Regions from separate parts of the Halomonas sp. BN3-1 genome, predicted to be linked through region 3. Evidence: predicted binding sites of a transcription regulator. Region 3 holds the regulator's gene; each other region holds the start of a gene.

Region 1 (9,902 bases), on a different contig from region 3:
CCTAGGAGAGTCATCAAAATAAAGATAATCAATAATAACGAGCATATGATAAGTAAAGCTTACCACCTGTCTGTGTGACGGCCTGTGTGACGGCCCGTGTGAGGAAATGCCATGCTCCCCGACCTCAAGATCCAGCCGCTGCGCTACGTGTTGGCCATCGTCGACCACGGCGGCTTTCACGCCGCCGCGCGCCAGCTTCACCGCAGCCAGCCGGCGGTGTCGATGGCGGTGCGCGAGCTGGAGGCGCGGCTTGGCGAGGCGCTGTTCGAGAAGGGGGCCCAGGCGAGCCTTACCCCCTTCGGCGCATACTGCGTGCCGCGCTTTCGCGAGCTGATCCTCCAGCATGATCGCCTGAGCCGTGACCTGCTCGCCCAGGTCGAGCGCCAGGCGGGGCATCTGGATATGGCGGCGGTACCGTCGGTGGCCAGCCGCCTGATGCCGAACTTGCTGTCGGAGTTCGTTGAGCGTTATCCGGGCATCCGCGTGGCGCTGCACGACGGCAACGCCGACTTCGTGCGCGAGCAGGTGCTGGGCGGTGAGGTGGATATCGGGCTTTCAAGCCTGTGGCAGCCTGATGACGCCCTGGCGTTCACCCCTTTGCTGCACGACAAGGTGGGGGTGGTATGTCGTGACGACCATCTCTTTGCCGGGCGCGAGAGCCTGCACTGGCGCGAGCTTGCCGGTGAGACCCTGATCGGCAACGGCACCTCGCGGCTGCTCGAGGGCACCGAGGCCGAGGCGCTGCTGGCGAGTCCCACCTTCTTCATCTCCAACATGATCTCGCTGACCGCAAGCCTGGTGGCGGGGCTCGGCATCACCACCCTGCCGCGACTGGCGTTTGCCGAGGAGTACGAGCGGCTGAGGTTCGTTCCGCTGGAGTGCCCGGTGGTGGAGCGCCAGGTGGGACTGGTGCGCCTGGCCGGTCGCAGCCTGTCGCCGGCCGCCGCTGCCATGGCGGCCTTTATCGTCGAGCGCCTGGAGGAGGGGCAGGGGCAGGATGGCCATGCGCCGAGCAGCCAATAGCCGTTCAGCCAATAGCCGATAACGCCAGGCGGGCTCGCCGTCCGTCAGCCGTTGCGGTCGAGTTCGCCGGCGTCCATGCCGTTGCGTCGCCGGACCTCGAGCAGCAGGGCGCTGTGGTCGAGGTCGGCACCACCTGCGTTGACCAGATCGCCGAACAGGCGGTCGGTCAACTCAAGCAGCGGCAAGTCGAGGCCGAGTTCCCGGGCGACGTCGCAGGCGGCGCGAGTGTCCTTCAGCTGATGCCTGGCCGGTCCGCCGGGCGCGAAGTCGCCGTCCAGCATGCGTTGGCCATGCTGGTCGAGAATCCGCGAGTAGGCGAAGCCCCCCAGCATGGCCTGGCGCACCTTGGCGGGGTCGGCGCCGCCGGCTTCGGCCAGCACCAGGGCTTCCGACACCGCCGCGATGGTGCTGGCCACCGTCAACTGATTGACCAGCTTGGCCAGGGCGCCGCTGCCTGCCGGGCCAATATGCAGGGGATGGCCCATGGCCTCGAGAATGGGCTTTGCCCTGTCGTAATCGACGGCGTCTGCTCCGGCCATGATCGAAAGAGATCCTTCGCGCGCGCCCTTTTCGCCGCCGGAGACCGGGGCGTCCACCCAGCCAAGGCCAAGCTCGCGACAGCGTTCGGCCAAGGCGATTGCTTCACTGTGGCCAATGGTCGACATCACGATGAGCAGGGTACCGGGAGACAACTGACGGGCGATGCCGTCGTCGCCGAACAGCAGCGTCTCGCATACCGCGCCCGAACTTACCATCATCACCACCGCCTGGGCGTTTGCCGCTGCCTCGATGGGTGTCTCGGCCAGAGTGGCGCCAAGTTCGCCCAGCGGGGCTGCCTTGTCGATGCTGCGATTCCAGGCACGCAGGGGGAAGCCTGCACGGATCAGATGACGGCCCATGGGCAGGCCCATGATACCGGTGCCCAGCAGGGCGATGGTGGCAGGAGAGGTCATACGGGCGGCTCGTTGTAGATTAGAAAGTAGGTAACAGCCTAACCTCTTCCGCCCGGTGCCTCCACGCTCAGTCGACCTGCCGCCACCACTGTACCGGCCAGCCGCGCTCGCGGGCGGTGGCGTCAAGCGTCGAGTCGGGGTTGATGGCGAAGGGACGGTCGACGAATTCCAGCAGGGGCAGGTCGTTACGCGAGTCGGAGTAGCCGAAGCTCTCCACCGGGGTGTGCTCGGCCAGCCACTCGCGCAGCGCCTCGAGCTTGCCGCCCTGGAAGGTGCGGATGCCCTCGGCCTTGCCGGTGTAGCGCCTGCGGGAGTCGAGTTCGAGGGCGGTGGCCAGCGCTTGATCGGCGCCGAGGCGCTCGGCCAGCGGGCCGACCACGTGGATCGGCGAGGCCGAGATGATCACCACCCGATGGCCCTGGTCACGGTGCCAGGCCAGGCGTTCGTGGCCCTGGGGGAAGAGCCGGGGCACCACCTCGGCCTCGAGGAAGGCGTCGACCTGTTGCCTGACGTCGGCCTCGCTGCGGCCGGCCAGCGGCGTCAGCAACAGCGCCAGATGGGCTTCCATGTCGAGCGTTCCGGCGGCGTAGGCGGTCATGTGCTCGGCGAAGGCGGCGCGGTAGGCGTCGCCGTCCTCGATCCAGCCGAGATCGATCAGCCACTGGCTCCAGAGTCCAGTGATGTCGCCGTCGAGCAGGGTGTCGTCGAGGTCGAACAGGGCCAGGGTCATGGGCGCGTCGGGGGCCTTGGCGGCGTCGCCGAGGCAGGCGTCAGTAGTCATGGTGACAGGGCTCGTCAGATCGTTCATGCATCCAGCTCCTGAACCTCGTCGAGATCGACGTGGATCGTCACCTCGCAGCCGGCGGGCAGCAAGGTGCGGGCGGAGCGATTGAGGGTGTCGACGGCGAGGCTGGTGCCATCGCAGTCGATGTCGTAGCGCACGATGTTACCGAGCAGGCGATGTCGACGCACACGTCCGTTGACGCCCGGCCCCACCCGTGCCGGCCGCTCACCACCTAAAGGGCGGCCCCGCACGCTGAGATAGAGCGCCTCGGGGCGCAGCGCGACACGCCCGGCCTGGCTGCGAAAGCCCAGCAGTGGCGCGGCCTCGACGGCGTCGAGCAGGCAGTAGTGGCCCATGAAGCCGGCGGCGTTTTCGTCCCGGGGCCGGGTGTAGAGCACCTCGGCGGTGTCCTTTTGCAGGATCCGCCCCTGGTGCATCAGGAACACCCGGTCGGACATCAACATGGCCTCTTCCTGGTCATGGGTCACGAACAGGGTGGTCAGGCCGAGGGTCTTCTGAATCTCGCGGATCTGGTCGCGCAGATGTCGACGAATGCGGGCGTCCAGCGCCGATAGCGGCTCGTCCATCAGCAGTACCTTGGGTTCCACCACCAGCGAGCGTGCCAGTGCCACCCGCTGGCATTGCCCGCCCGACAGCTGGTGGGGGAACTTGTGCGCCTGGTCCTGCATCTCGACCAGGCGCAGCACCTCGTCAACCCGGCGTGCACGCTCGTCACCGGGGACCTTCTGCATGCGCAGGCCGAAGGCGACGTTGTCGGCGACCTTGAGGTTGGGAAACAGCGCATAGTGCTGAAACACCATGCCGACTCCACGTCGCTGGGGCGGCAGGCGGGTGATCTCGTCACCGCCGATGTGGATGCTGCCGGCGTCCAGCGAGGTCAGCCCAGCGATGGCCCGCAACAGGGTCGACTTGCCGCAGCCGGACGGCCCCAGCAGGGTGATGAACTCGCCATGCGCGATATCGGCGTCGATGTCGGCGAACACCGAGGTTTCGCCGAAGCGCTTGGCCAGCCCCTTCAGCGAGACCGCGTTGCCGCTTTCCTGGTGGCCTGGCGCTGACGGGGTCGTGGTCTGGACCGAGGTCGAGAAACTGGACGGGACCGTGGACGGGGCGGCGCGCTGGGTGGCAGGTGTGGTGGCAGCCATCATCGTGTGGCCTCCGTGATGGTGTGCTCGGCCTGGCGATTGCCCAGCCAGGTCAGGATCAGGGTAAAGGCGAACAGGGTGATCACCAGGGCGCTGGTGAAGTGGCCGCTGGCGCCGCGCATATTGTTGAGGTAGACCTGCAGCGTCTCGAAGCGGGTGCCCACCAGCATGTTGGCGAAGACGAACTCGCCGACCAGGAACGAAAACGACAGGAAGATGGCGATCTGCACCCCGCCACGCAGGTTGGGCAGGATGACCAGAAAGAAGGCCTTCATCGGCCCGGCACCCAGCAGCTGGGCGGCGTCCATCAGGCTTTGCACGTCCACCGCACGCAGGCTGTTGGCGATGGCGCGGTACATGAACGGCAGCACGATGGTGAAGTAGGTGGGAATCAGGATCCAGGGGGTGCCCACCAGCGGCAGCGGGCCGCCGGCGTAGAGCTTGAGTAGCCCCACCGAGGACACCACCGGGGGCACCGCGAAGGGCATCAGGATCAGGGTGTTCATCCAGCGGTCCAGCCACGGATAGCGGGTGTGGGCCAGCAGGGCCACCGGCATCACCAGTACCAGCGACAGCGCCAGGGCACCCACGGCGACAGCCAGCGACCGGGCGAAGGCCGCCACAAAGCGCGGGGTGGTCCATAGCTCCACGAACCAGGCCAGGGTCAGACCATCGGGGACCAGAGTTGCGCCCCAGCGGGTGGCCAGGGCGTAACCCAGGGTCGCCACCAGCGGCAGGGCCAGCACCGCGAAGACGCTGCCGACGATCCAGGCGTAGGGATTGAAGGTCGCCGACAGCGGCGCTGCGGTCGGGCCCTTGTGAGCCGGCAGGGTCTCAGCGTGAGCCATGCTGTGCACTCCTTCTCAACAGCCACTGCTGGACCAGGGTGACCAGCACCAGCAGCAGCACCAGGATCAACGCCAGGGCGCTTGCCAGGTTGGGCTCGAGGAACAGGTCGCCGGCCACCAGGTTGGCGATACGAATGGTCATCAGGTTGTAGCTGGTGTTGACCAGCGCGTAGACGGTGGCGTAGGCGCCCATGGCGTTGGCGAACAGTACCGTGAAGGTGCCGGCCAGGGCCGGCCACAGCACCGGCAGGCCGATGCGCTGCCAGTAGGCGATGCGCCCGGCGCCGAGCAGGCTGGCGGCATCACGCCATTCGGCCTTGAGGCCGGCGAAGGCCGGGAACAGCAGCAGGATGCCCAGCGGAATCTGGAACCAGGTGTAGATGACGATCAGCCCGCCGGTGGAGTAAAGACGCACGTCCTCGATGATGCCGAGTCGTTGAAGCGCCAGGGTCAGCACGCCGTTGGCCCCCAGCAGGATGATGAAGGCGAAGGCCAGCGGCACGCCGGCAAAGTTGGAGGTCATGTTGGTGAAGGCGATCATCGCTCGCCTCAGGCGTCCGCCGGAACGCACCAGGGCGTGGCAGGTCAGGGTGGCGATGACCAGGCCGATGGCGCTGGACACCAGCGAGATGGTCAGGCTCTTCCAGATCGCCTGGCGGAAGAACGCCGACTGGGCGATCTCCTGAAAGTGGCCAAGGCCCCAGTCGCCGTTGACGTTGAAGGCACTGATCGCGACCCAGGCCATCGGCGCCAGCTGGAAGGCGGTGAATATCACGGCGAAAGGCACAAGCCACAGCCAGGCCGGTAGTGGCGCCTTCACGAGCCGGCCTCCTCGTTGCAGGTGGCGTTCGCGGTGGATGCGACGCTGGCAGTGTTGGTCGCGGCCAACAGCTCGGGGTGCCAGGGCTTGTCGTGGGAGAGCCCGAGGACGCTTGCCAGGGTGCCGCACAGGTGGGTCTGGCGGATGACCCGTCCGGCGGGGTCGGCAAAGGCATCGCCGAACAGCCACAGCGGCACCCGGCGTTCTTCTTCCAGCAGGCCCGAGTGGGAGCGATCGGCGTTCATGCCATGGTCGGCGGTGATCATCACCTGGCAGCCGTCGGCCAGCCAGCGTGGCAGGTAGTCGGCCAGGGCGATGTCGGCGTGGCGGGCGGCGTTTCTGTACTGGGGCGAGTCGCCGCCGTGACGATGGCCGGTGTCGTCGATGTTCATGCTGTGAACCAGCAGGAAGTCGGGCGCGTGGCGTTGCCTCAGGGCCTCGGCGTCGCTGAACAGGTGGTCATCCGGATAGTGGTCCTGCCAGTAGAAGATGCCGGCCTGGATGGCCGCCGCCGGATCGTCGAGAAAACGATCGCGGGTGCGCTCGAAGGGTGCCTTGACGTAGAGCTCACTGACCCAGTGATAGGCCGCCGCTGCGGTGGCAAGGCCCTGGCCGCGGGCCAGGTCGAACAGGCTGGTGCCATGGGACCGGCGCACGATGTCGTTGTGCACTACCCCGGAGTCCACTGGGCGATCGCCGGTCAGCAGGCACTCGTAGAGCGGCCGAGACATGGCCGGCAGCTCGCAGTCGAGGTGGGTGGTGTAGCCGCGTCCGGCCTCCACCAGGGCGCTCAAGTGGCCCATGGCGTGATGGCCGACGGCGTGATTGAGGCCGTCCAGCACCACCAGTATGACGGGTCTGGTCATGATGACTCCCGGCCGCGCGGCAATACAGGGCGCGGCGCTGTCGCGATAAGACGTGGAATGCGCTGAAGACAGGCCCCTTGGGCACTGTCTTCAGCGGTCGATCGTTGTAGCGGGGCTGTCCTCAGCGCTTGATCACTGCTGGTGGATCAGCACCTCGGACTGCCACTGGCGCGGCAGCACCTTGGCGCTCTGTTCCCAGGCGGCAAAGTCCTGGATCGGGCGGGCGCTGGCGTACTGCTCGTTGGGCAGCAGCTTGGCGGCGATGTCGTCCGGCAGGGTCAGGTGCTCGGCGCGGATCGGGCGAGCGTAGCCCTCGGCCAGGTTGAACTGCCCTTCGTCGGACAGGATGTACTCACGGGCCAGCTTGGCGGCGTTGGGGTGCTGGGCGTGGGTGTTGATGATGGTGGCGTAGCCGGAGGTCACCGAAGCGTCCGAGGGGATCACCACCTCGAAGGCGTCACGGTCGATCTGGTCGCGGTAGTTCAAGGCGTTGAAGTCCCACAGCAGGGCCACTTCCACTTCGCCCTTCTCCAGGTTGGCGATGGACACGTCGGCCAGCGACAGTCGGCCCTGCTCGGCCAGTTCGGCGAACAGCTCGAGGCCCGGGGCCAGATTGCCCTCGTCGCCACCGGCGGCGTAGGCGGCGGCGAGTACCGCATTGTTGGCCTGGGAAGCCTGGCCCACGGCGCCCACCGATACCGAGTAGTCACCCTCGCGCAGGTCGGCGAAGGAACTCGGGCGCTGGTCCTCTTCCACCAGGTTCTTGTTGATCATCAGCGCAATGGTGCCGGTGTAGCCGAGCATCCAATGGCCATCTTCGTCCTTGGCCCAGTCGGGGATCTCGTCCCAGGTGGTGGGCTTGTAGGGCTGGGTCACCCCCTGCTGCACCGCGATCGGTCCGAAGGCGAAGCCGACGTCACCGATATCGGCGGTGGCGTTCTCGCCCTCGGCCTTGAACTTGGCGACTTCCTCGGCGGAGCTCATGTCGGTATCGGTGTGCGCCAGGCCGTAGACGCTTTCCAGGTCGGCCCAGGTGTCCTTCCAGTTGGCCCAGGTGTCGGGCATGCCGACGCTGTCGACGCGGCCTTCCTGCTTGGCGGCCTCGATCAGTGACTCAAGCTCGGCGGTGTTTGCCTGGGCGGCGGTGGACAGCAGGCCAACGCAGGCCAGGGCGGTCAGGGTCGGGTAACGCAGAGAAGTGACGATCACGGGAGGGTCTCCGGGTCAGGGGCGTGAAGTCGACGGAAACCGATGCGCCTTTCTGGTCTAGATCAGTTTCCGTTGACGATCACCCTAAGGAGCTAGCGTGACAGCCTCGTGTCAGTTGCGTGGCAGTCTCGTCTCAGTTCATATGAGCTACGTAAAGGACGAAAAAACCCGACTCGTTCGAGTACTGTCATCGCGTTGTCACCGGCTTGCCACTAGACTGCTGAAACTACGTTGAACCTTCTTTGGTCTATACCAAAAAGCTGGACGCCGCCGGATACTGCCCGGCGGCGATCCTGGTCAGAGCTTCGAGAGTCCGCCTTGCCTACTGTCCCTGACGACACCTCGCACGACGCCTCACCCGCCCATCGCCTGCGCGAGCGTCTTGCGCCCTTGCTGAGCCTGGCCTCGACACGGGGCGATCGCCGTCTGCCCAGCGAGCGAGACATGATGGTGCGCCTCCAGACCACCCGCATCACCCTGCGTGAGGCACTCAATGAGCTGGAGGCGGAGGGCTGCGTGTATCGCGAGAATCGGCGCGGCTGGTTCGTGTCGCCGCCACGGCTACGCTACGACCTGCTGGCCTGCCTGCCGTTTCACGAGATGGTGCGATCCCAGCAGCGCAGCGCCCGAACCCTGTTGATCAGTGCCGAGGAAGTGATCGCGCCCGTCACGGTCGCCCGCCGGCTGGGACTCGCCGAAGGCGAGCGCGTCTACCGCATCTGTCGTGCCCGGCTGGTGGATGAACGCCGGGTGCTCTACGTGGAACATCATCTGTTGCCGCGCTGCTTTCCCGCCATCCTGGAGTTCGATCTGGCGCGGGAATCGCTGACCGAACTCTACCGCCGCGAGTACGGCATCCGGGTCGGGCGGGTCAGCTACGAGCTTGGCACCTGTGTACTTTCCAGCGACGCCGCCAGCGCACTCAACGCGGTACGCGGCAGCCCCGCCCAGCGCATCACCCGCATCAACCACGACCAGAACGGCCGTGCCATCGACTGTGACGACGAGTACTGGCGCCATGACGCCATCGAGCTGACGCTTTCCGCCGCCCCTCAGGGAGTTTGAGGTGCGAGATCGAGGGGCTTCGAACGGCAGGGGAGTGCTAGACCGCGGGAGGGCGTTCTTCCAGCAGGTGCCACAGAGGCGCTGCCACCGCTGCTTCGTCGCGATGGCGATAGCAGGCCACTTCCAGAGAGGGGCCGCCGAGGATTTCCTGCAAGGAAATAAGTTTACCGCTCTCTAGGTCTTCCTCGATCAACCCGTGGGGCAGCCAACCGATGCCGAGCCCGGCCAGGGCGAGTTGGCGAATGCCGATGGTGAAGGCGGTCTCGCAGACCAGCTCGATCTCGTAGTGGCGCTGGGCATCGAGCAGGTAAGGCGTCGCCAGGGCCTGGCCAAGAAAGCTGTCCGGATCGTAGCCGATCAAGGGCAGTCGTTGACCTTCCTCGAGTTCGTGCATGAGACCACCGTGATGATCCGATGCGCACACTGGCAACAGCCGTTCAACGCCCAGTGACAGCCGCTCGACGCTGTCGCTGCCGCTGAACAGGGGAGCCCCTTCCAGCTCTGAACACAGCAACAGGTCGGCCTTGCCTTGCTCGAAGTCGTGGATGCACTGGCTGCGGTCGGACGAGGTGATCTGCAGTCCCACCTCAGGCGCGTGATGACGCAGGTGGCGCAACAGGCGCGGCAGGTAGCTGACGGTCAGGGTGTGCTGGGTGGTCAGAATGGCCCTGGGCCCCTGGCGGGCATCGCTTCTAAGACGACTGCGCATGGCGTAAAGGCGTGCCAGCCACTCTCGCAACTGGGGCTCGTACGCCCGCGCGTGGGCGGTCAACTCCAGGCGCGAGGCGCTGCGATCGATCAGCGCCACCCCCAGCCATTCTTCCAGCTGGCGGATGCGGCGCGAGAATGCCGGCTGGGTGACGTGGCGCCGTTCGGCCGCCTGGGAAAAGGTGCCCGCTTCGATAAGCTCGAGAAAATCCTCTATCCATTCGATCTTCATTGGTGTTTTGGTCTGCCTTAGTGGGTGGCGGCCGGGGCTAAGCAGTGGCTATGCAAAAATTTAACAGCTGGCGAGCAACTTGGCATTGGTCTCATGTTCCAGGCGAGGCTTAACTTGGAAGCGATCGCTCGAGGGCAGGCCTTCAGGCCTGCTGTGTCTTTCGACGTAGGTCGTCAAGAGAGCACGCCAATGCCAACAATGACTCGCCTGGAGGCCCGTATGCACCTG
Region 2 (9,902 bases), on a different contig from region 3:
TGTTCGTGGCCATTCCCTTCGTCCTGCACCAGGCCTGGGCCTTCGTGGCACCAGGGCTGTACGACAAGGAAAAGGCCCTGGCACTGCCGCTTCTGGCCTCGAGCGTCCTGCTGTTCTATCTCGGCGCGGCCTTCGCCTACTACGTGGTCTTTCCCCTGCTATTCGCCTTCTTCACCCAGACCGGGCCGGAGAACGTGCAGGTGATGACCGATATCAACCAGTATCTCAACTTCGTGCTGAAGCTGTTCTTCGCCTTCGGTATCGCCTTCGAGATCCCGATTGCAACCTTCCTGCTCATCCTCACCGGCGCCGCCAGCGTCAAGAGCCTGAGCGCCAAGCGCCCCTACGTCATCCTCGGCTGTTTCGTCATCGGCATGCTGATGACCCCGCCGGACGTGGTCAGCCAGAGCCTGCTGGCGGTACCCATGTACCTGCTCTACGAGGTCGGGCTGCTGTTCGGCCGGCTGGTCAAGAGGCGGAGCAGCGATGACGAGGAAGCGCCGGACGAGGCGTGATCGCCACACCGGCAAAGCCCCCGTCAGCAGAATGCACAAAGCCCGAGGCACTGGCCTCGGGCTTTGCTTTTTTACCGCTCTCGCACCGGTGGTGTTCAAGGCGCTTGCCGACAATGATCCGCCATCGTCTGGCGTCTCAGCGGGGCCTGGCCCCGCTGCCTACAGCGCTCAGGTGTTGACGTCCATCATCTCGTCGATGCGATCCACCAGCTTGTTGATGCCCAGCGCCGCCTCGCTGATGCGGGTGGCCAGCATATAGGCGGGGGTGGTCACCAGGCGATGCTCGAAGTCCACCACGATATCATCCACCGCACAGCTGCGATGCAGGCCGCCCATGGCGCTGATGCAGCCACACACCTCGGGGTCGGTACCGATGGTGACGGCGATGCCCGGCCCCAGTACCTTGGGCACCAGCACCGGCGCGATGCACATCAGGCCGATCGGCTTGCGCGCATCGTGAAACTCGATCAACAGCTCAGCCAGGTCCTCGTGGACCTCCATCTCGGACTTGGCCGTGGCGTAGTTCGAAAGATTCTTGGCCACCCCGAAGCCACCGGGCAGGATCAGGGCATCGAAGTCCGATGCCGACAGTTCGTCCAGCGGCGAAATCTCGCCCCGAGCCAGGCGGGCGGACTCGACCAGCACATTGCGCGACGCCTCGACGGCCTCCCCGCTGTGGTGGTCGATCACCTCCTGGTGAGCAATATCCGGGGCAAAACAGCGATAGGCGATGCCCAGCTGGTCCAGGCGCAGCAGGGTCAGGGTGGTCTCGTAGATCTCGGAACCATCCTGTACGCCGCAGCCCGACAAGACGATCGCTACCTGTTTACTCATGTCATTCTCCTTTATAGCGCGTCGCGAACGGGGCCGGACGCGGCCAAGACTGCCACTACTCTAGAGAGTCGCCACGGGTGCGACAAGACGTGACTTTCGGCGAACGGGAGAGGAGGAATATACTCAATCAATGTCATGCTTTTGTCATGAAGTGCCACCAGACTAGCGCGTGGCGCCGAATCCCTGCTTCCGTGGAGTGCCGTCTTGAGTGCCATTACCCCTCGTCTTTACCCCGCCAGCCGTCCTCGCCGCATGCGCAAGGACGACTTCTCCCGCCGCCTGATGCGCGAGAACCAGCTGAGTGCCGACGATCTGATCTGGCCAGTCTTCGTGCTCGAGGGCGAAGGCCGACGCGAGGCTGTACCGTCCATGCCCGGGGTCGAGCGCCTGTCGCTGGACCTGTTGATCGAAGAGGCCCGCGAGGCCGTCGAGCTGGGCATTCCCGCCATTGCGCTGTTTCCGGTGGTCGACGCCGACAAGAAAAGCGAGCTGGCGGAAGAAGCCTACAGCGCCAGCGGCCTGGTCCAGCGTAGCGTACGCGAGCTCAAGGCCGCCCTGCCCGAGCTCGGCGTGATCACCGATGTTGCCCTGGACCCCTACACCAGCCACGGTCAGGACGGCATCCTCGATGAAGACGGCTATGTGGCCAATGACCGCACCGTCGAGACCCTGATCAAGCAGGCGCTGTCCCATGCCGAGGCCGGGGCCGACGTGGTCGCCCCTTCTGACATGATGGACGGGCGTATCGGTGCCATCCGTGAACTGCTCGAGCGTGAAGGCCTGCCCAACACCCGCATCATGGCCTACAGCGCCAAGTACGCCTCGCGCTACTACGGCCCCTTCCGCGATGCGGTGGGCTCGGCGGCCAACCTGGGCAAGGCCGACAAGTCGACCTACCAGATGGACCCCGCCAACAGCGACGAGGCCCTCCACGAGGTCGCCATGGACATCACCGAAGGTGCCGACATGGTGATGGTCAAGCCCGGCATGCCCTACCTGGACGTGGTCCGCCGGGTCAAGGACGAGCTGCGCGTGCCCACCTACGCCTACCAGGTGAGCGGTGAATACGCCATGCACATGGCTGCCTTCGACAACGGCTGGTTGGACGCTGACACTGTCATCCTCGAGTCGCTGATGTGCTTCAAGCGTGCCGGCGCCGACGGCGTGCTGACCTACTTTGCCAAACGCGCGGCCAGGTTATTGGCCCGCTGATCAGGGGAGGGAGCGGCGCCCTTCCCGAGCCCCGATGAGGAACCACCATGGAAGACGCGCAGAGCGACAATACCACGATTGAACATGCGACCCTGGGCAAGTCCGACGTCTCGATGAGCGACGCGCCCCAGGCCGATACCCCGGTGCCGCGCCTTAACCAGACGCGCACCGGCATCAAGCCCAAGGCAATGCCGGACCCGGAGGCCGACCTCACCGACCCGAGCCTCTACTTCAATCGCGAGCTGTCGCATCTGCAGTTCAACATCCGGGTGCTGGAACAGGCGCTGGACCAGGCGCACCCGCTGCTCAACCGCCTGATGTTCCTGTTGATCTTTTCCTCCAACATGGACGAGTTCTTCGAGATCCGGGTGGCCGGACTGAAGAGCCAACTGGCCGTGGGCGACGACGCCACCGGTGCCGACGGCCGCAGCCCACGTTCGGTGCTCGACGAGATATCGAAGATCGCCCACGAACACGTGGAGCGTCAGTACCGCATCCTCAACGAGCAGCTGATCCCTGCCATGGAAGCCCACAACATCCGCTTCCGTCGGCGTGGCGACTGGACCAAGCAGCAGCGCAAGTGGGTCCATGATTACTTCTCCACCGAGATCATCCCGGTGGTCAGCCCCATCGGGCTGGACCCCTCGCACCCCTTCCCGCGGCTGGTCAACAAGAGCCTCAACTTCATCGTCGAGCTCGAGGGCAAGGACGCCTTCGGCCGCGAGGGCGGCCTCGCCATCCTGCCGGCGCCACGTTCGCTGCCCCGGGTCATCGCGCTGCCGGAAGAGCTGTGCGAGGAAGGCTTCACCGAGTACCTGTTCCTGTCGTCGATGATCCACGCCCACGCCGACGAGGTGTTCCCGGGGATGAAGGTCAAGGGCTGCTACCAGTTCCGTCTTACCCGCAACGCCGACATGACAGTGGATCCCGAAGAAGTCTCGGACCTGGCCTCGGCCCTGCGCGGCGAGTTGCTGGCCCGGCGCTACGGCAGCGGCGTGCGCCTGGAGGTGGCCGACAACTGCCCCGAGGAGCTTTCCGACTTCCTGATCAAGCAGTTCCAGCTCGAACCCAGTGACCTCTATCGGGTCAATGGCCCGGTCAACCTGACCCGCATGATGTCGGTACTGGGTGACGCCGACCGGCCCGATCTGATGTACCGCTCCTTTACCCCCGGCGTGCCCAAGCAGGTCAAGCAACCCAACTCCATCATGCAGTCGATGCAGGAAGGCGACATCCTGCTGCATCACCCCTTCCAGTCGTTCACCCCGGTGGAGGACCTGCTGCGCGAGGCCGCCCGCGACCCCGACGTGCTGGCGATCAAGCAGACCCTGTATCGCACTGGTGCCGACTCACCCATCGTCAACGCCCTGGTCGAGGCCGCCGGCCAAGGCAAGGAAGTGACCGTGGTCATCGAACTGCGCGCCCGCTTCGACGAAGCCGACAACCTGGCGCTGGCCTCGCGCCTGCAGGAGGCCGGCGCCATCGTCATCTACGGGGTGATGGCCTACAAGACCCACGCCAAGATGATGCACATCGTGCGCCGCGAGAAGGGCGCGCTGCGCCACTACGCTCACCTCGGCACCGGCAACTATCACTCCAAGACGGCCAAGCTCTACACCGACTACAGCCTGCTCACCGCGGACCCTGTGCTGTGCGCCGACGTGCACAAGGTGTTCCAGCAACTGTCCGGCATGGGCCGCACCCGCCAGATCGAGAAGCTGCTGCACGCCCCCTTCACCCTGCACGAACGGGTCGTCGAAATGATCGAGCGGGAGGCAAGCTACGCGCGCAAGGGCAAGCGCGCCCATATCATCGTCAAGTGCAACTCACTAACCGAACCCAAGCTGATCCAGGCGCTCTACCGCGCCTCCCAGGCCGGCGTCGAGTGCGACCTGATCATCCGCGGCATGTGCTGCCTGCGCCCTGGCCTGCCCGGCATCTCCGAGAATATCCGGGTGCGCTCGGTGATCGGTCGCTTCCTTGAACACACCCGGGTGTTCCACTTCCACAACGACGGCAAGCCCGAGATATGGGGCTCCAGCGCGGACTTCATGGCGCGCAACATGTTCCATCGGGTCGAGACCTGCTTCCCGCTGCTCGACAAGAAGCTCGCCGCCCGGGTGCGCAAGGACCTCGAGACCTATCTGGTCGACAACTGCCAGAGCTGGCTGCTGCAGGCCGACGGCACCTACATCAAGCAGGATCCGGGCGAGGCCGCACCGATCTCCGCCCAGGAAACGCTGCTGTACGCCTACGCCGCCCGGGCTTGAGTAAAGCGGCGCGTTAAAGCGCCACAGACGCACCGGCAACACCACCCAGGCCCCTCGCCAGCGACGCTGGCGAGGGGCTTCTTCATGTTGTCGTCATGTGTCCTGACGGCTGCCGGGCGCCGCTTGGCCCGCGCCTTGGCCGACCCAAGCGGTCCCCGGACCAACCGCCTCCCGCTTCAGGCTGCCGATCATCCAGCCCTGGACACCCAGACCCTAGAAAAAACACCCCGGCTCCCTGAAAAGGGAGCCGGGGTGCTGGGGCGGCGCAAGACGTCAGACGTAGAGAACGCCCCTGGAGGTTGCCCGAAAGGCCGACGCAAGCCGACACCTTTCGGACACGTCCTAGACGCCGATCTGGCCGCCGTCTTCGCGCTGGATCACCACCGTGGCGGCGCGCGGGCGCACGCTGGCATCAGGCGCCTGGGTCGCGTCGTCACTGGCCGGCCAATTGCCCGGATGCTGGATATTGATAAACAGCGCGGTCTTGTCCGGCGTGGGGAAGATGCCGGTGACCTCGCAGCCGTTGGGGCCCACGCAGAAACGCTTGAGCTTGTCCTGGTTGGCCCCGGAGATCACTGCGGCGGCACCATCGGCACGCTCGAGCTCCGCCGGCACGACCGCCAGCACCTGGTCATTGGTGCTCTCGGTAACGCCCTCGTAGCCGTTGTCGGTCTGGATCCACAGGATGCCCTGGCCGTCGCCGCGCTCATCGAAGTAGAGCCCATCGGGACTGGCGAATTCGTTGTCGGCGGTCAGCCCGGACAGGTTGTTCTGGTCACTGGCCGCGGCACCGAACACGAATACCTCCCAGTCGAAGGCGGTGGCGTCGCTGCCCTCGCGCCAGCGGATGATCTGACCGGCCTCGTTGTTCGCCCGCGGGTTGGCCGCATTGACCGGTGCCGTGGCGTAGCCGTTGCCCAGCGCGGTGATGTTGTCGCCGTCGCCGGTCAGGGTCGCCTCGGTGCCGTCTTCGGTACGCTTCGAGTTGTTGGTCAAGGTCATGTAGACCTCGCCGGTGGACGGGTCCACCGCGCCCCACTCCGGGCGATCCATCGGCGTGGCACCCATCAGGTCGGCGGCGTCACAGGTGTGGATGATCACCCCGGCCAGGTCATCGGCGTCGAGTTCGAGCGCCTCGGCCAGGGTACGGCCATCCTGGGTGGTGGCGTCCGGCGTCAGCGGCAGCCACTCGCCGCTGCCATCGGCGTTGAAGCGAGCGACGTACAGGGTGCCGCTGTCCATGTACTTGTCACCGATCGCCAGGCGGTCGGCCTCGGCGCCAGGAGCGATGGCATCCGCCGGGTCCCAGGCCGCCTCGGAGACAAACTTGTAGATGTACTCGTTGCGCGAGTCGTGACCGGAGTAGAACACCACCGGCTCGCCTGCTACCAGCTTGCCCGGCCAGCACCCCTCGTGGCGGAAGCGGCCCAGCGCCGTGCGCTTGATCGCCTGCCTGCCGGTATAGGGGTCGATCTCGACGATATAGCCGAACTGACGCGGCTCGTTGCGGTAGTCACCGCTGGCGTCGTCGGCGACGGGGTCGCCGATCAGACGGGTAAATTCGTCGTCGCGTTCGCTGTCATCGCCCGCGGCGGTCTCCCAGCCGTAGCGTCCGCGCCCGCTGGCGATACCAAGTCGGTCATCGTCCAGGGTACGGCCTTCGTTCTTGACGAAGTAGGCCGGCCAGTTCTCCTCGCAGGTGAGGTAAGTTCCCCAGGGCGTGTAGCCGTGGGCACAGTTATTGTTGGTGCCGCGGGCCTGGGTGCCGCCCGGGGAATACCTGGTCTTGACGTAGTCGCTGCCCGCCACCGGCCCTGACAGGTGCATCGGGGTGGCGCTGGTGTAGCGACGGTTATGGGCGGAACCCTTGACGTGGCTCCAGCGACCATCGGCGTCCTTCTTCACCTCGACCACGGTCACCCCGTGGGCGTTGATCTCGGTGCGCACCTCGTCCGCCGGACGCTTGCCTTCGGTCATGTTGGTAGGGCCGCCCTGGGGCGCCCACAGCGCGTTCTCGTCGATGTATTCGTTGTTCATCACCAGCAGGAAGCGCTCGGAGGCCGTGCTCTCATCCAGCGCGAAAGGATGCATGCCGTCGTGATGCATGCCGACGCTGGCCGCCTGGGCCTGGGGCGTCATCGTCAGATCTTCGCTCCATTCGGGCGCGCTGTCGTCAAGCGGCGTACCCCAGGGCACCAGCACCTGGGCGGTATAGCCCGGCGGCACCACCACGGCGTCGCTGCGCGAACCGGCAATCGACTCGAAGGCCAGCGCCAGCGGCGTCTTGGCCATCCCTGACGACGGCTCGTTGGCGAAGGCCGAGAGACCAAAGCTTCCCAGCATGGTCATGGCCGCCATGCCCATGCCCCCCTTCATCACCGCTCGCCGGGAAAGACGACGGTCGAGCACCGAGGAGAAGGGTTCGTTTCGGCTGGGGTTCAATAGACGATGATCTTCAATTTCCTTGCTCATTGCGCAGTCCTCTTCTTGCAGCCCTCTGTTCGCCGTCAAGGCGTGGGCTGTCGGTGCCAGTCACTGTTGCCGGCCTCGGGTATCGGAGGGAAAGTCGATCACAGGGGCGCCAGCGGTCCGCCGACAACACTAGGTAGTCCAGATGACACTCGTATGACGATAGACGAGGTTGAAGCAGAGCACAGGAAGTAGCGCTATTGTAAAAAGAGTAACAGTTGGTGAAAGAAAATGGCTTTGCTCGTCGACACAGTGCACCAACAATCGCTATCGACAGGACCAGAACCATGTGGAATCTGGGACACCGACATCAGCGCATACTTCTTATGCCCCAACGCGCCCCTTCAGCCGACGAAGATCCCGAGCCTCGTTGGTACTGGGTCCACTGTGTCGATCAACAGAGCCTCGACCGGGGCAGCGCCGCCAATGTCCAATCGCTTTCATTCCTCGACCAGGCACTTCCCTGTTGTCTCGTCATACCTCCACAATCGGTCACCCTGGTAACGCTGGACGGCGCCCTGGCCGAGGAGGTCGACAGCAGGGAGTCACTGGATGAACTGGTTGAGCGGGAGCTTTGCGTAATACCGCACACTCTCGCGCTCCATGTACTCTATCGCGATGACAGCGCCCTGGATGTCATGGTGGTTCAGCGTACCCTGCTGGCCCAGTGCAGCCGACGCCTGGGACGCCATCACCTCTCGCCCCGCTGGTGGGCCAGCGCCTTCCAGGGTCTGCCGCCGCCCGAACCCGACACCCTGGGCGTACTGCCCTGGGGCGACGACTGGATGCTGAAGTGGCGCCACCCCGAGACCCCTGAACGGGAGCGCTGGCTGTGCTGGCCCAAGAGTCAGGACATGGAGGATCTGAGCGACCTTCTTCCGGAAGTGCTGCGCGAGTCGCCATGGAATTGTCCACTGGCCCCCCAGGCCGTCAACGGCCTCGACTGCCTGGACTTCTGTGCCCGCCACCTGCCCGAGGACCTGCCACTGGTGCCCTCGGACATCGGAGGTGGAGGCCAACCCAGGCAGAGAGAACCCGAGCCCGTCTAAGACGTGCAAGGATGGTCCGGAAGTGCACGGGAGGGCATACTGGGGGCGATATCACTGAACGGGAAAATGTTGTGAAACGGGCCATGCCAAGGATGCGGTCTGCTCTACTCACTACGGTGCTTGCCGCGGCGCTTGTTACCCTCAACGGCTGCGCCGCCTTCGCCCCGGCGCCGCCGAGCCATCAGGACAATCTGTGCGAGATCTTTCGCCAGCAGCCGGACTGGTACGACGCCACCCAGGCCTCCTATGAAAAGTGGGGCACGCCCCCCTGGACCCAGATGGCCTTCATCAAGCGCGAGTCGTCGTTTCGCAGCCACGTCAGGCCGCCACGTACCAAACTACTGGGCTTCATTCCGTGGACGCGCCCGTCCTCGGCCTACGGCTATGCCCAGGCCCAGGATCCGGTATGGGGCGAATACGATGACGCCGCCGGCGGGCTGTTCGCCAGTCGCACCGACATGGACGACGCCACCGACTTCATCGGCTGGTACAACGCCCGCACGCGGCGCATGACGGGGGTGTCACTGTCCAACCCCGAGCACCTGTACCTGGCCTACCACGAAGGCCAGGGCGGCTATCAGCGCGGCAGCTATCGCGCCAAGCCGGCGGTGCAACGCGCGGCGCGGGAGGTGGCCAGCACAGCTTCCCGCTACCGCGGCCAACTGGCGGCCTGCGAGGCGGAATTCCGCTGCGACAGCTTCTATCAGGTATGGCCCTTCTGCCGCTGAGTCAGGTGGCCTCCCACCATGCTTCCCGCTACCGCAGCCAACTGGCGGCCTGCGAGGCGGAATTCCGCTGCGACAGCTTCTATCAGGTATGGCCCTTCTGCCGCTGAGTCAGGTGGCCACCCACCATGCTTCCCGCTACCGCAGCCAACTGGCGGCCTGCGAGGCGAAATTCCGCTGCGACAGCTTCTATCAGGTATGGCCCTTCTGCCGCTGAGTCAGGTGGCCATCCACTATGCTTCCCGCTACCGCAGCCAACTGGCAGCCTGCGAGGCGGAATTCCGCTGCGACAGCTTCTATCAGGTATGGCCCTTCTGCCGCTGAGTCACGTCCCCACCCACGGCGCGAGCCAGTTACGCCGGACATAAACGACCAGAGGCCCGAAAGGGCCTCTGGTCTGGTTCGTTCGCATCGTCGGGCTCAACCCTGCTGGGCGAGGCGCTCGGCAGCCAGGCTCAACAGGTGTTCGGTGGTCTCCCAGCCGATGCAGGCGTCGGTGACCGAGACACCGTAGCGCAACTTGCCGGGCTCCAGCGGCTGCTTGCCCTCGTTCAGGTGGCTTTCGAGCATCACCCCGATCAGCGAGGTGTCACCGGCCAGGCGCTGGGCCAGCACCTCAAGCAGGACCTCACTCTGGCGGCGATGGTCCTTGCGCGCATTGGCGTGGCTGCAGTCCACCATCAGCCGTGGCGGCAGGCCGGCGCCGATCAGCGCTTTTCTAGCCGCGGCGACCGCATCGACCCCGTAGTTGGGCTCACCGTGACCGCCCCGCAGCACCACATGGGTGTAGGGGTTGCCGGCGGTCTCGCGCATGACCGGCTGCCCCTG
Region 3 (9,902 bases):
GAGCGCGAGACCATCGCCAAGGAAGACCTTCTCGATGAACGCCTGCTGTTGCTGGGCGAAGGCCACTGCTTCCGCGACCAGATCCTCGAGGCCTGCCCGGCGATCAGCCACAAGCTCAACAGCCCCAACAATACCCTCACCGCCGAAGGCGGATCGCTCGAGACCATCCGCCATATGGTGGCCTCGGGACTCGGCATCACGGTGCTGCCACGCTCGGCCATCGGCACCAGCCACTACGAGAGCGGCATGCTGATCAGCCGTCCCTTCACGGATCCCCCCGGACGTACCGTGGCGATCGCCTGGCGCGCCAGCTTTCCCCGGCCCAAGGCCATCGATGCGGTGACCGAAGCCATCGCGCGCTGCCGCGCCGCCGAATCGGAGACTCCGTGAGCGGGCTGGCGGACCCGGTCACGACGCTCAAGGGGGTCGGCGAGGCGCTGGCCCTGAAGCTGGCCCGGCTCAAGGTGGAGCGAATCGAGGACCTGCTGTTTCACCTGCCGTTGCGCTACCAGGACCGCACCCGGATCACCCCCATCGCCACCCTGCGGGGGGGACACGAGGCGGTGGTCGAGGGTGAGGTATCCGCCGCCGACGTGGTCCGCGGTCGCCGCCGCAGCCTGCTGGTACGACTGCGTGACGGCAGCGGCATCCTCAGCCTGCGCTTCTTCCACTTCTCGCCGGCGCAGCAGCAGCAGTTTCGTCCCGGCGTGCGGGTACGCGCCTTTGGCGAGGCCCGCGCCGGCGCGACCGGTCTGGAGATCTACCACCCGGAATATCGTCTGATCGGTGGCAGTGAACCGCCGGTGGAAGACCACCTGACACCGATCTACCCCACCACCGAGGGGCTTGCCCAGGCACGTCTGCGGGCGCTGATCGATCAGGCCATGACGCTGCTCGAAGAGACCCCCGAGGCGCTGCCGGACTACCTGCCGGAAAACCTGCGTCAGCGCTTCGGCCTGGCCTCGCTGCACGATAGCCTCGCCACCCTGCACCATCCGCCCCCCGACAGCGACGTCGAGGCGCTAAGCGACGGGCATCACCCGGCCACCCGGCGATTGGCCATGGAAGAGCTGCTGGCCCACCAGTTGAGCCTGCGCGAGGTGCGCCTGCGCATTCAGTCGGACGGCGCGCCGGAGCTGCCCAGCGGTCGCAGCCTGAAGACTCGCTTTCTGGCCCAGCTGCCGTTTTCGTTGACCGGCGCCCAGCGTCGCGTGCTCGACGAGATCGGAGCCGACCTGGCCAGGCCCGCGCCAATGCTGCGTCTGGTCCAGGGCGACGTCGGTTCGGGCAAGACCGTGGTGGCGGCGATGGCGGCACTGACGGCCATCGCCGGCGGCTGCCAGGCCGCCATCATGGCCCCCACCGAACTGCTGGCCGAGCAGCACTACCGCGCCTTCCGCGACTGGTTTGCGCCGCTGGACATCGACGTGGCCTGGCTGTCGGGCAAGCTCAAGGGCAAGGCGCGCCTGGACACCAAGGCCGCCATCGCCGACGGTCGAGCGCGCATGATCGTCGGCACCCACGCCATCTTCCAGGATGATGTGGTGTTCTCTCGTCTGGGCCTGGCGATCATCGACGAACAGCACCGTTTTGGCGTGCATCAGCGTCTGGCGCTACGCGAGAAGGGCGAACAGGGCGGGCTGACGCCCCACCAGCTGGTGATGACCGCCACCCCGATTCCTCGCACCCTGGCGATGAGCGCCTACGCCGACCTGGACGTCTCGGTGATCGATGAGCTGCCGCCCGGGCGTACCCCGGTGACCACCGCTGTGGTGCCGGACGAACGCCGGCCCGAGGTGATTCAGCGCATCCGCTCGGCCTGCGACGAGGGCCGCCAGGCCTACTGGGTCTGCACCCTGATCGAGGAGTCCGAGGCGATGACCTGCCAGGCAGCCGAGGTGACCCACGAGGAGCTGACCGAGGCTCTGCCGGGCCTGGCCGTCGGCCTGGTCCACGGGCGCATGAAGGCGGCCGAGAAGGCCGAGACGATGGCCGCCTTCAAGAGCGGCGAGCTGGACCTGCTGGTTGCCACTACGGTCATCGAGGTCGGTGTCGACGTGCCCAACGCCAGCCTGATGATCATCGAGAACCCCGAACGTCTGGGGCTATCGCAGCTGCATCAGCTGCGTGGCCGGGTGGGGCGCGGCAGTACCGAGAGCTACTGCGTGCTGCTCTACCATCCGCCGCTGTCGGAGTCCTCCAAACAGCGCCTGTCGGTCATGCGCGAGACCACCGACGGCTTCCGCATCGCCGAGCGGGACCTCGAGATTCGTGGCCCCGGAGAGGTGCTGGGCACCCGCCAGACGGGGCTGGCCCAGATGAAGATCGCCGACCTGGAGCGTGATGCCGACCTGTTGCCGCGCATCACTCCACTGGCCGATGCCCTGCTCGAGCAGGCAGCGGAGGCCAGCAGGCCACTGATCAGGCGCTGGCTGGGCGAGGAAGCCGGCCGCTATGGCCAGGTGTGAACCGGGTGTGGGCCAGGTGTGGGCCGGGTATGAATCAGGTGTGCCTCACAGGTGCTTGAGCAGACGCTGCAGCCGATCAAGATCCTGGGCGTCGCCCACCAGTCGCAGCTGGCCGGCCATCATGGCATCGAGGAAGGTGCGCTGGGAGGGGCGCCGGAGTACCTTGATCGCGGTCTGACTGTCCTGGAAGCGTAGTTCCAGATCGAGATCCACCGGCAGTCCGCGCTGACTCTCGATCCCCGTGGGACGCATGCGATAGTGGCGCGCGATGGACAGATCTTCGGTGGCGATGCCCCAGTCGAGCCCACCCCGGTCTTGCAGACGTTCGCAGAATCGCGCCTTGCGCTTGAAGGCCCGCTTGAGCATGACGCCCAGCAGCCACAGCATCAGTCTCAGGGTCATGTTGCCTCACCGGTCGACGGGTAGGCGCGGCCCGCTACCGGGCCGCGATATCGATCCACCGCCTGGAGGACAGGCGGTGGTAGTCGTCACCTCAGCGGGCGACTGCGTCCTTGAGCCCCTTGCCGGGCTTGAAGGCGACTGTCTTGCTGGCGGGAATCTTCAGCGGCTGGCCCGTCTGAGGGTTCTTGCCGGTGCGGGCGGCACGCTCGCGCACGGTGAAGGTGCCGAAGCCGATCAACGACACGTCCTGGCCGGAAGACACGCTACCGGTGATTTCGTCGAGGATGACGTTCAACACCTGGCTGGCCTTGTCCTTGGATAGATCGGCACGCTCGGCAATCGCCGCGGCGAGTTCTGGCTTGCGCATACAGCCCTCCTGGTTTGGCTTGATACTCCGGTGCCGTGACACCGGCATCATTGTTATGGAAACACTGTCCGAGTGTCCACACGGGCAGTCCCCGGCCCTGCGCCGTGACAACAGGATCGTTGACCACGACGATGAACATCACGGTGCGCTCAGCGCTTCCTGACTGTCTTTCGACTAGCGAGAGCCACCGCCGACGGGACCTTGCCTCTTCCATCGGTACGAAACCGGCGATACGACACCGGCCAGCCACACGTCGTGGCGGTCGTCCCCGATAGAATTGCCCTGCCTCGGTGGCACCTTCAACGACGGCTGTATCGCGTACAACCCGCGCCGTTGACGAACCTAGCCTAGCAACGGCGGTGCCGCCCGCGCCAGTTCGACTTTCCGACGAACGCATTTTCCCGTCAACGCAAAGCCCTGCAGACGCCCTTCGTCATCCTCGGCCAGGGCGCTGATATCCTCGCCGTCGGCCTCGATTCGCCAATGCACCTTGTCGGTCATCGGCGGCAGCGCCACCACCGGCAGCAGCGGCGTCTTGACCAGCACCGGCCAGGGCCCGTAGCGCACCTGGGTGGGACGACCACACAGGGTCGCAGCCAGCGCCTTGGCCGAAGCCTGCAGCGGCTGCACGTACATGGCATTGACACCGTCCACCGAGGCCACATCACCCAGCGCATGAACACGAGGATCGGAGCTTTTAAGATAGCGGTCGACGGCGATGGCATCATTATCTGTCGCGATACCGGCCTCTCGCGCCAGCCGAGAGCGCGGCTTCAGACCGGTGGCCACCAGCACCATATCCGCCTCCAGCTCATGGCCGTCGTCGAGGTGCACACCGATGTCACCACCGGCACCTTCGAGCCTGCTCACCAGACGGCCATGGATGACGTCGATGCCGGCCTCGATGAAGGCCTGGCTCAGGGTCTGACCCAGCCGCCGGGGCAGCAACCTGGGCAGCAACGAGGGTTCAGGGCCGACCAGGCAGACGCGATGACCACCGGCGTGCAGATCGTTGGCAAATTCACAGCCGACCAGTCCGAGGCCGACGATGGCCACCCGAGCCGGGCGCCCCAGCGCCTCGAGGCCTGCCGAAAAACGCCGATAGTCGTCGAGATCATTGATCGAGAACACCCGTCCGGCCAGGGCATCGGGAATCTCGAAGGGCGCCACGGGGCTGGCACCGGTGGCAATCACCAGATCCGACCAGGGCAGGCGTTCCTGGCCCAGGCTCAGGGTGCGCGACGCCAGATCGATGGCATCGACCCTGGTGTGGGGACGTACCACCGCGCCCAGTTGATCGGCCAGTTCCAGCGCCGAGCGCGCGGCCAGCCGGTCCGCCGCCAGGCCCTTGGCGAAGCCGGTGGACAGCAGCGGTTTGGAATAGTCATCGCCTGAGTCGGCGCTGATCAGGGTGATCGGTCGGTGGGCGTCCAGCGCCCGCACCTGGCGTGCCAGGCCTATGCCCGCCATGCCGGTACCGATGATGGTCAAGGGTCCTTGCATCGCTTCCTTCGACTCTGCCGACGACCGCCGGGCGGTCGCTGTTGAAGCTGGGCCGGCCCGTACGGGGCCACACCAGCGGGTGAGTGCTGGGCCACATGGTACACTATGCGCCGACCGACCGGAGCACCGCCTCCGGTGACGACAGCCCTGCCGAGGCCGCATGACACAGCTTCCTTCCACATTCCGCTCCCTGGGGGAGCGCTCGGGGTCCGGACCGGGTAATCCCGCGCCAGCCACAGCCTCTTCGCCGAATGCCGACGCGGCCGATATCGTCGACCCCGGCTGGGTGTCGCTGGCCTCCGGTGGCATCGCGGTGCCCGCTGACTGGCACGCCTGGCTGGCCTCGCGGGACTCCCTGACAGAACGCCTGATCGAGGCGGCAGGCGCCGGGCACTTTCGCGTACGCCTGCTGGCGGAGGCCAAGGGCCTGCCGTGGCCGGACGAGGCTCGCGTGCTGGGTCTGGCCAGCGACGAGCAGGCCTGGCTGCGCGAGGTCGCCCTGTGCGTGGACGAGGAGCCCTGGGTGGTGGCGCGCAGCGTGGCGCCGATCGTCGAGCGTCACGACGCTCCCTTCGAAGGCCTCGGCGAGACCTCTCTCGGCAGCTGGCTGTTTCGCCAGCCCGATCTCGAGCGCAGCGCCATTCAGATCGGCCGTAACTCGAGGCCGATCCACGGCTATACCGGGCTATGGCAACGCCGCTCGGTATTTCGTCACAGCGGCTGGGTGCTGCTGGTGCAGGAGAGCTTTATGCCGGCCATGGGCCGGGCGTTGTCGCTGTCGGCCTCTGCCACCGGCTGACTAGCTGTCGCTCACCGGCCGTCACCCCGCCATCGCCCTTCCGTCGCCACCTTCGGAGCGAGCCGCCTGGCTGGTCATGGCGGTCGGCTCGCGCTAGGCTGCGCCAAGGCTTCTCGGCGATGTTTCTCCGAGGAGCGACTGTTGCCCGGCTAACGCCTCATTTTCGCCTGACCTGCGCCAGAGCATGAGAGAGACCGATGGATCGTTCGCTGCTGCGTCCCCCTGGATACCTGAACCGAATTCCCGACTTTCTGGCGCTGATGCGTCTGGACCGCCCCATCGGTACCTGGCTGTTGATGTGGCCGACCCTGTGGGCGCTGTGGGTGGCCTCCGAGGGCATTCCGGCCCGTGACACCCTGCTGATCTTCGTCGCCGGCGTCTACCTGATGCGGGCGGCGGGCTGCGTGGTCAACGACTACGCCGATCGCCACTTCGATGGCCACGTCAAACGCACCAAGAACCGACCGCTGGCCACCGGCCGCATCAGTGAGCGGGAGGCCAAGGTGCTGTTCGTGTGCCTGCTGGGATCGGCCTTCGCGCTGGTCTGGCTGACCAACGGCTTTACCGTGTGGCTGTCGTTGATCGGAGCGGTGCTGGCCGCCAGCTATCCCTTCATGAAACGCTACACCCACTTCCCCCAGGTGGTGCTGGGCGCAGCCTTCTCCTGGGCCATTCCGATGGCCTTCGGCGCGGTGCTCGGCGAAGTCCCGATGGTCGCCTGGCTGCTGTTTACCGCCAACGTGCTGTGGACCGTGGCCTACGACACCGAATACGCCATGGTCGACCGCGACGACGACCTCAAGATCGGCATCAAGTCCACCGCGGTACTGTTCGGCCGCTGGGACACCCGCATCATTGCGCTATTGCAGCTGGCTACCCTGGGGCTGCTGGCCTGGGCCGGCAGCCTGCTGGCGCTGGGCGGCTTCTTCTGGCTCGGCTGGCTGGCCATGGGCGCGACCTTTGTCCACCAGCAGCGGCTGATCAAGAGCCGTGACCGCGACCGTTGCTTCCAGGCCTTTCTCAACAACCACTGGTCGGGCCTATTGCTGTTCGCCGGACTCGGACTGAGCCTCTATCCCTCCCTCGGGTGAGGGAAATGCCCGTCTCGGTCGCTCGACAATGGATACAATGTCATCTAATTGTCACATTGACGTGGTGTCATTTGTCACCGTCGAGTGTAAGACCCTGACCAAGAGGCTCCCGGGATGACCGCCAAGACCGTACTGATCGTCGATGACGAAGCCCCGATCCGCGAAATGATCGCGGTGGCGCTGGAAATGGCCGACTACCGGGTGCTCGAGGCGGACAATGCTCAGGCCGCCCACGCCATCATCGTCGATGACCAGCCAGACCTGCTGCTGCTGGACTGGATGATGCCGGGCACCAGCGGCATCGAACTGGCCCGCCGGCTCAAGCGCGAGGAAACCACCGCAGAGCTGCCGATCATCCTGCTCACCGCCAAGGGTGAGGAGGACAACAAGATCCAGGGCCTCGAAGCCGGCGCCGACGACTACATCACCAAGCCATTCTCGCCGCGAGAACTGGTGGCCCGCCTCAAGGCCGTGCTGCGACGCGCCACTCCGCGGGGCGTCGAGGACCCGGTGGAGGTGGAAGGCCTCAAGCTCGACCCGGTCAGCCATCGCGTCAGCGTCGACGGCAAGTCACTGGACATGGGCCCCACCGAATATCGCCTGCTGCAGTTCTTCATGACCCACCAGGAGCGCGCCTACACCCGTGGCCAGTTGCTCGATCAGGTCTGGGGTGGCAACGTCTACGTGGAAGAACGTACCGTCGACGTGCATATCCGCCGCCTGCGCAAGGCCCTGGGGGAACCCCATCAGCAACTGATCCAGACCGTACGCGGTACCGGTTATCGCTTTTCGGCCAAGGTCTGAGCGAGCCATCGACGCAACGCAGCACCAGGAGGGATGAGGTGAACGGAGCCGAGAACTGACGTGGGTCGTCTGTGGAGACGAGAAGTCTGGCGCCTGGCCGTGCTGGTGGGTCTCGGCGCCTTGCTGGGCTGGCCGTTCTCGCTGTCCAGCGTAGGCATCGGCCTGGGCCTGGCGCTTGGGCTCAGCTATCACCTGCGCAACCTGCACGCGATGCACGACTGGCTGACCCACCGCCCCCAGCAGGAACCTCCCACCGCCAGTGGCCTGTGGGGCGAGCTGTTCGATCGCCTCTATCGCTACCAGAAAGGCCAGCGGATCACTCAGCGCCGCCTGCGCTCGACCCTCCAGCGTATCCAGGAGTCGTCCGAGGCGATGCGCGACAGCGTGGTGATGCTCGATCGCCACGGCGACCTGGAGTGGTGGAACAGCTCCGCCGAGCGCATGCTCGGCCTGAAGCCGGCGCTGGACCGCGGCCAGCACATCACCAACCTGCTGCGCGACCCGCGCTTCGTCGGCTACTTCAATGCCCGTGACTACCGCGAACCGCTGAGCCTGCCCTCCCCCATCGACGAGAACATGATCCTGCAGTTCCAGATCACCCTGTACGGTGACGATGAACGCCTGGTCATGGCCCGCGATATCACCCGTCTGCATCGCCTGGAACAGATGCGCCGCGACTTCGTCGCCAACGTCTCCCACGAGCTGCGCACGCCGTTGACCGTGCTCACCGGCTACCTGGAGACCTACAGCGACATGGCCGGCATGCTGCCGGAGCGCCTGGGCAAGGGGGTCGCCCAGATGCAGAGCCAGACGCGCCGCATGCAGAATCTGGTCAACGACCTGCTGCTGCTGTCACGACTCGAGAACGACCAGGGCGGCAGCGACCACGTTCGCCTCGACCCCACCACCCTGCTGCAGGCGGTAAAGCGCGACGCCGAGGCATTGTCAGGCGGCCGCCAGCAGATCGAGGTGGTCGTCGAAGAATCGCGCAGTCTCACCGGCAGCGAGAAGGAGATGCACAGCGCGGTCTCCAACCTGGCCTTCAATGCGGTGCGCTACGCCGGTGACGGCGCCCATATCACGCTACGCTGGCGTGCCTACGGCGAAGGCGCCTGCCTTGAGGTGGAAGACGACGGCGAAGGCATCGATCCGAGGCACCTGCCACGCCTTACCGAACGCTTCTACCGGGTCGACAAGGGCCGCAGCACCGCCACCGGCGGTACCGGCCTGGGGCTTGCCATCGTCAAGCATGTGCTGCTGCGCCACGAGGCACGCCTGGATATCGACTCCCGACTCGGCGAGGGCGCAACCTTCCGCTGCATCTTTCCCTCGAGCCGGCTGGCAGCGGCCGACCCGGTGGCGCTCGGCCGCGCCGGCGCTGTGCACTAGGGCTTGTCTGAAAAGTGCCTGCGCTCGGTAATACGGCGTCAAAATCGGATCAAAATGCTCATTTACACCCCGTAAACTGCGCTTTCTCACCGATTTTTGCCTTGTCTAACCTTCGCTCGTCGACTTTTCGGACAGCGCCTAGGCCCCGCCAGAACGAACCGAGCGTGCTCCCATCAGCTCCTGGGCCCCAGCAGGATGACCGCGGCACCCACCAGACACAGCGCGCCCCCGATCAGGTCCCAGCGATCCGGCAGGCGCTGCTCGACCCACCACAGCCAGCCCAGTGACGCCACGATGTAGACGCCCCCGTAAGCGGCAAAGGCACGCCCGGCGTAGTCGGCATCGATCTGACTGAGCAGCCAGGCGAAGGCCACCAGACTCGCCACCGCAGGTAACAACCACCATGCCGAGGCGTCATCTCGCCACCAGCGCCACACCGCAAAGCAACCGGCGATCTCGGCCAGCGCCGCCGCGATATAGAGCAAAAGACTAGGCAACAGCGCCGTCATGGCCACTCCCTGCTTTCCCCTTTTAACGCCTCACCATTATCGGCAGCGCCGACAGTGCTGCTCAACGCCGTACAACCATCGACAACAGCGCCGACAATGCTGCTCAACGCCTTACAACCAACAACAGCGCCGATAGCGGTACTCAAACTGCTGCTCAACGCCTTACCACCGGCAACTGCCGATAGTGCTGATCCCACATCAGCACCGCGCCGGCCACGGCCCCGGGGATCAGAAACAGGTTGGCCAGCGGGATCCAGGTGATCAAGGTCACCAGGCCACCGAAGCTGAGACTCGGCCACCAGCGCGCCGACAGGCGCTTGCGCATATCGGCGAAGCTGACCTTGTTGTTATCCATCGGGTAGTCGAGGTAGGTGATCGCCATGACCCAGGCGCTGAAGGCCGCCCACAACAGCGGCGCGATCAGGTTGACCACCGGAATCCAGCTCAGGATAAACAGCCCGATCATGCGCGGCAGGATATAGGCCAGCTTCAACAGCTCCCTGCCCAGGGCGTCGAGACCGGTCTTGAGCCAGCCCCGGTCGTCGATGGGCTCGCGGCCGGTCAGCTCGA

Evidence for each region. Region 3 encodes PhoB, which activates phosphate uptake and scavenging genes when phosphate is short. Its sites were predicted from a motif close to TGTCATANNNNTGTCANA; they were not measured.
Region 1: C9F12_RS13710 (UTRA domain-containing protein) is a predicted target of PhoB. The motif match lies at 7,855-7,872, and genes of this name have one in related genera.
Region 2: C9F12_RS18050 (PhoX family phosphatase) is a predicted target of PhoB. The motif match lies at 7,445-7,462, and genes of this name have one in related genera.

The regions. Positions count from the first base shown of each region.
Region 1 is NZ_PYVV01000009.1:117,668-127,569, forward strand. It holds gene C9F12_RS13670 (LysR family transcriptional regulator) at 112-1,023, shown strand; gene C9F12_RS13675 (NAD(P)-dependent oxidoreductase) at 1,068-1,976, opposite strand; gene C9F12_RS13680 (HAD family hydrolase) at 2,044-2,784, opposite strand; gene C9F12_RS13685 (ABC transporter ATP-binding protein) at 2,781-3,929, opposite strand; gene C9F12_RS13690 (ABC transporter permease) at 3,926-4,774, opposite strand; gene C9F12_RS13695 (ABC transporter permease subunit) at 4,761-5,594, opposite strand; gene C9F12_RS13700 (alkaline phosphatase family protein) at 5,591-6,460, opposite strand; gene C9F12_RS13705 (ABC transporter substrate-binding protein) at 6,593-7,669, opposite strand; gene C9F12_RS13710 (UTRA domain-containing protein) at 7,988-8,734, shown strand; gene C9F12_RS13715 (LysR substrate-binding domain-containing protein) at 8,772-9,674, opposite strand; gene C9F12_RS13720 (D-cysteine desulfhydrase) at 9,894-9,902, shown strand, end outside.
Region 2 is NZ_PYVV01000014.1:107,951-117,852, reverse strand. It holds gene tatC (twin-arginine translocase subunit TatC) at 1-515, shown strand, start outside; gene elbB (isoprenoid biosynthesis glyoxalase ElbB) at 684-1,349, opposite strand; gene hemB (porphobilinogen synthase) at 1,554-2,561, shown strand; gene ppk1 (polyphosphate kinase 1) at 2,609-4,831, shown strand; gene C9F12_RS18050 (PhoX family phosphatase) at 5,174-7,303, opposite strand; gene C9F12_RS18045 (hypothetical protein) at 7,588-8,349, shown strand; gene C9F12_RS18040 (lysozyme-like domain containing protein) at 8,442-9,077, shown strand; gene C9F12_RS18025 (hypothetical protein) at 9,273-9,398, shown strand; gene C9F12_RS18020 (3-deoxy-7-phosphoheptulonate synthase) at 9,495-9,902, opposite strand, start outside.
Region 3 is NZ_PYVV01000012.1:36,399-46,300, forward strand. It holds gene C9F12_RS16220 (hydrogen peroxide-inducible genes activator) at 1-390, shown strand, start outside; gene recG (ATP-dependent DNA helicase RecG) at 387-2,468, shown strand; gene C9F12_RS16230 (hypothetical protein) at 2,514-2,870, opposite strand; gene C9F12_RS16235 (HU family DNA-binding protein) at 2,962-3,237, opposite strand; gene C9F12_RS16240 (FAD-dependent oxidoreductase) at 3,580-4,740, opposite strand; gene C9F12_RS16245 (chorismate lyase) at 4,901-5,539, shown strand; gene ubiA (4-hydroxybenzoate octaprenyltransferase) at 5,737-6,630, shown strand; gene phoB (phosphate regulon transcriptional regulator PhoB) at 6,745-7,434, shown strand; gene phoR (phosphate regulon sensor histidine kinase PhoR) at 7,495-8,823, shown strand; gene C9F12_RS16265 (YnfA family protein) at 8,997-9,332, opposite strand; gene cysZ (sulfate transporter CysZ) at 9,487-9,902, opposite strand, start outside.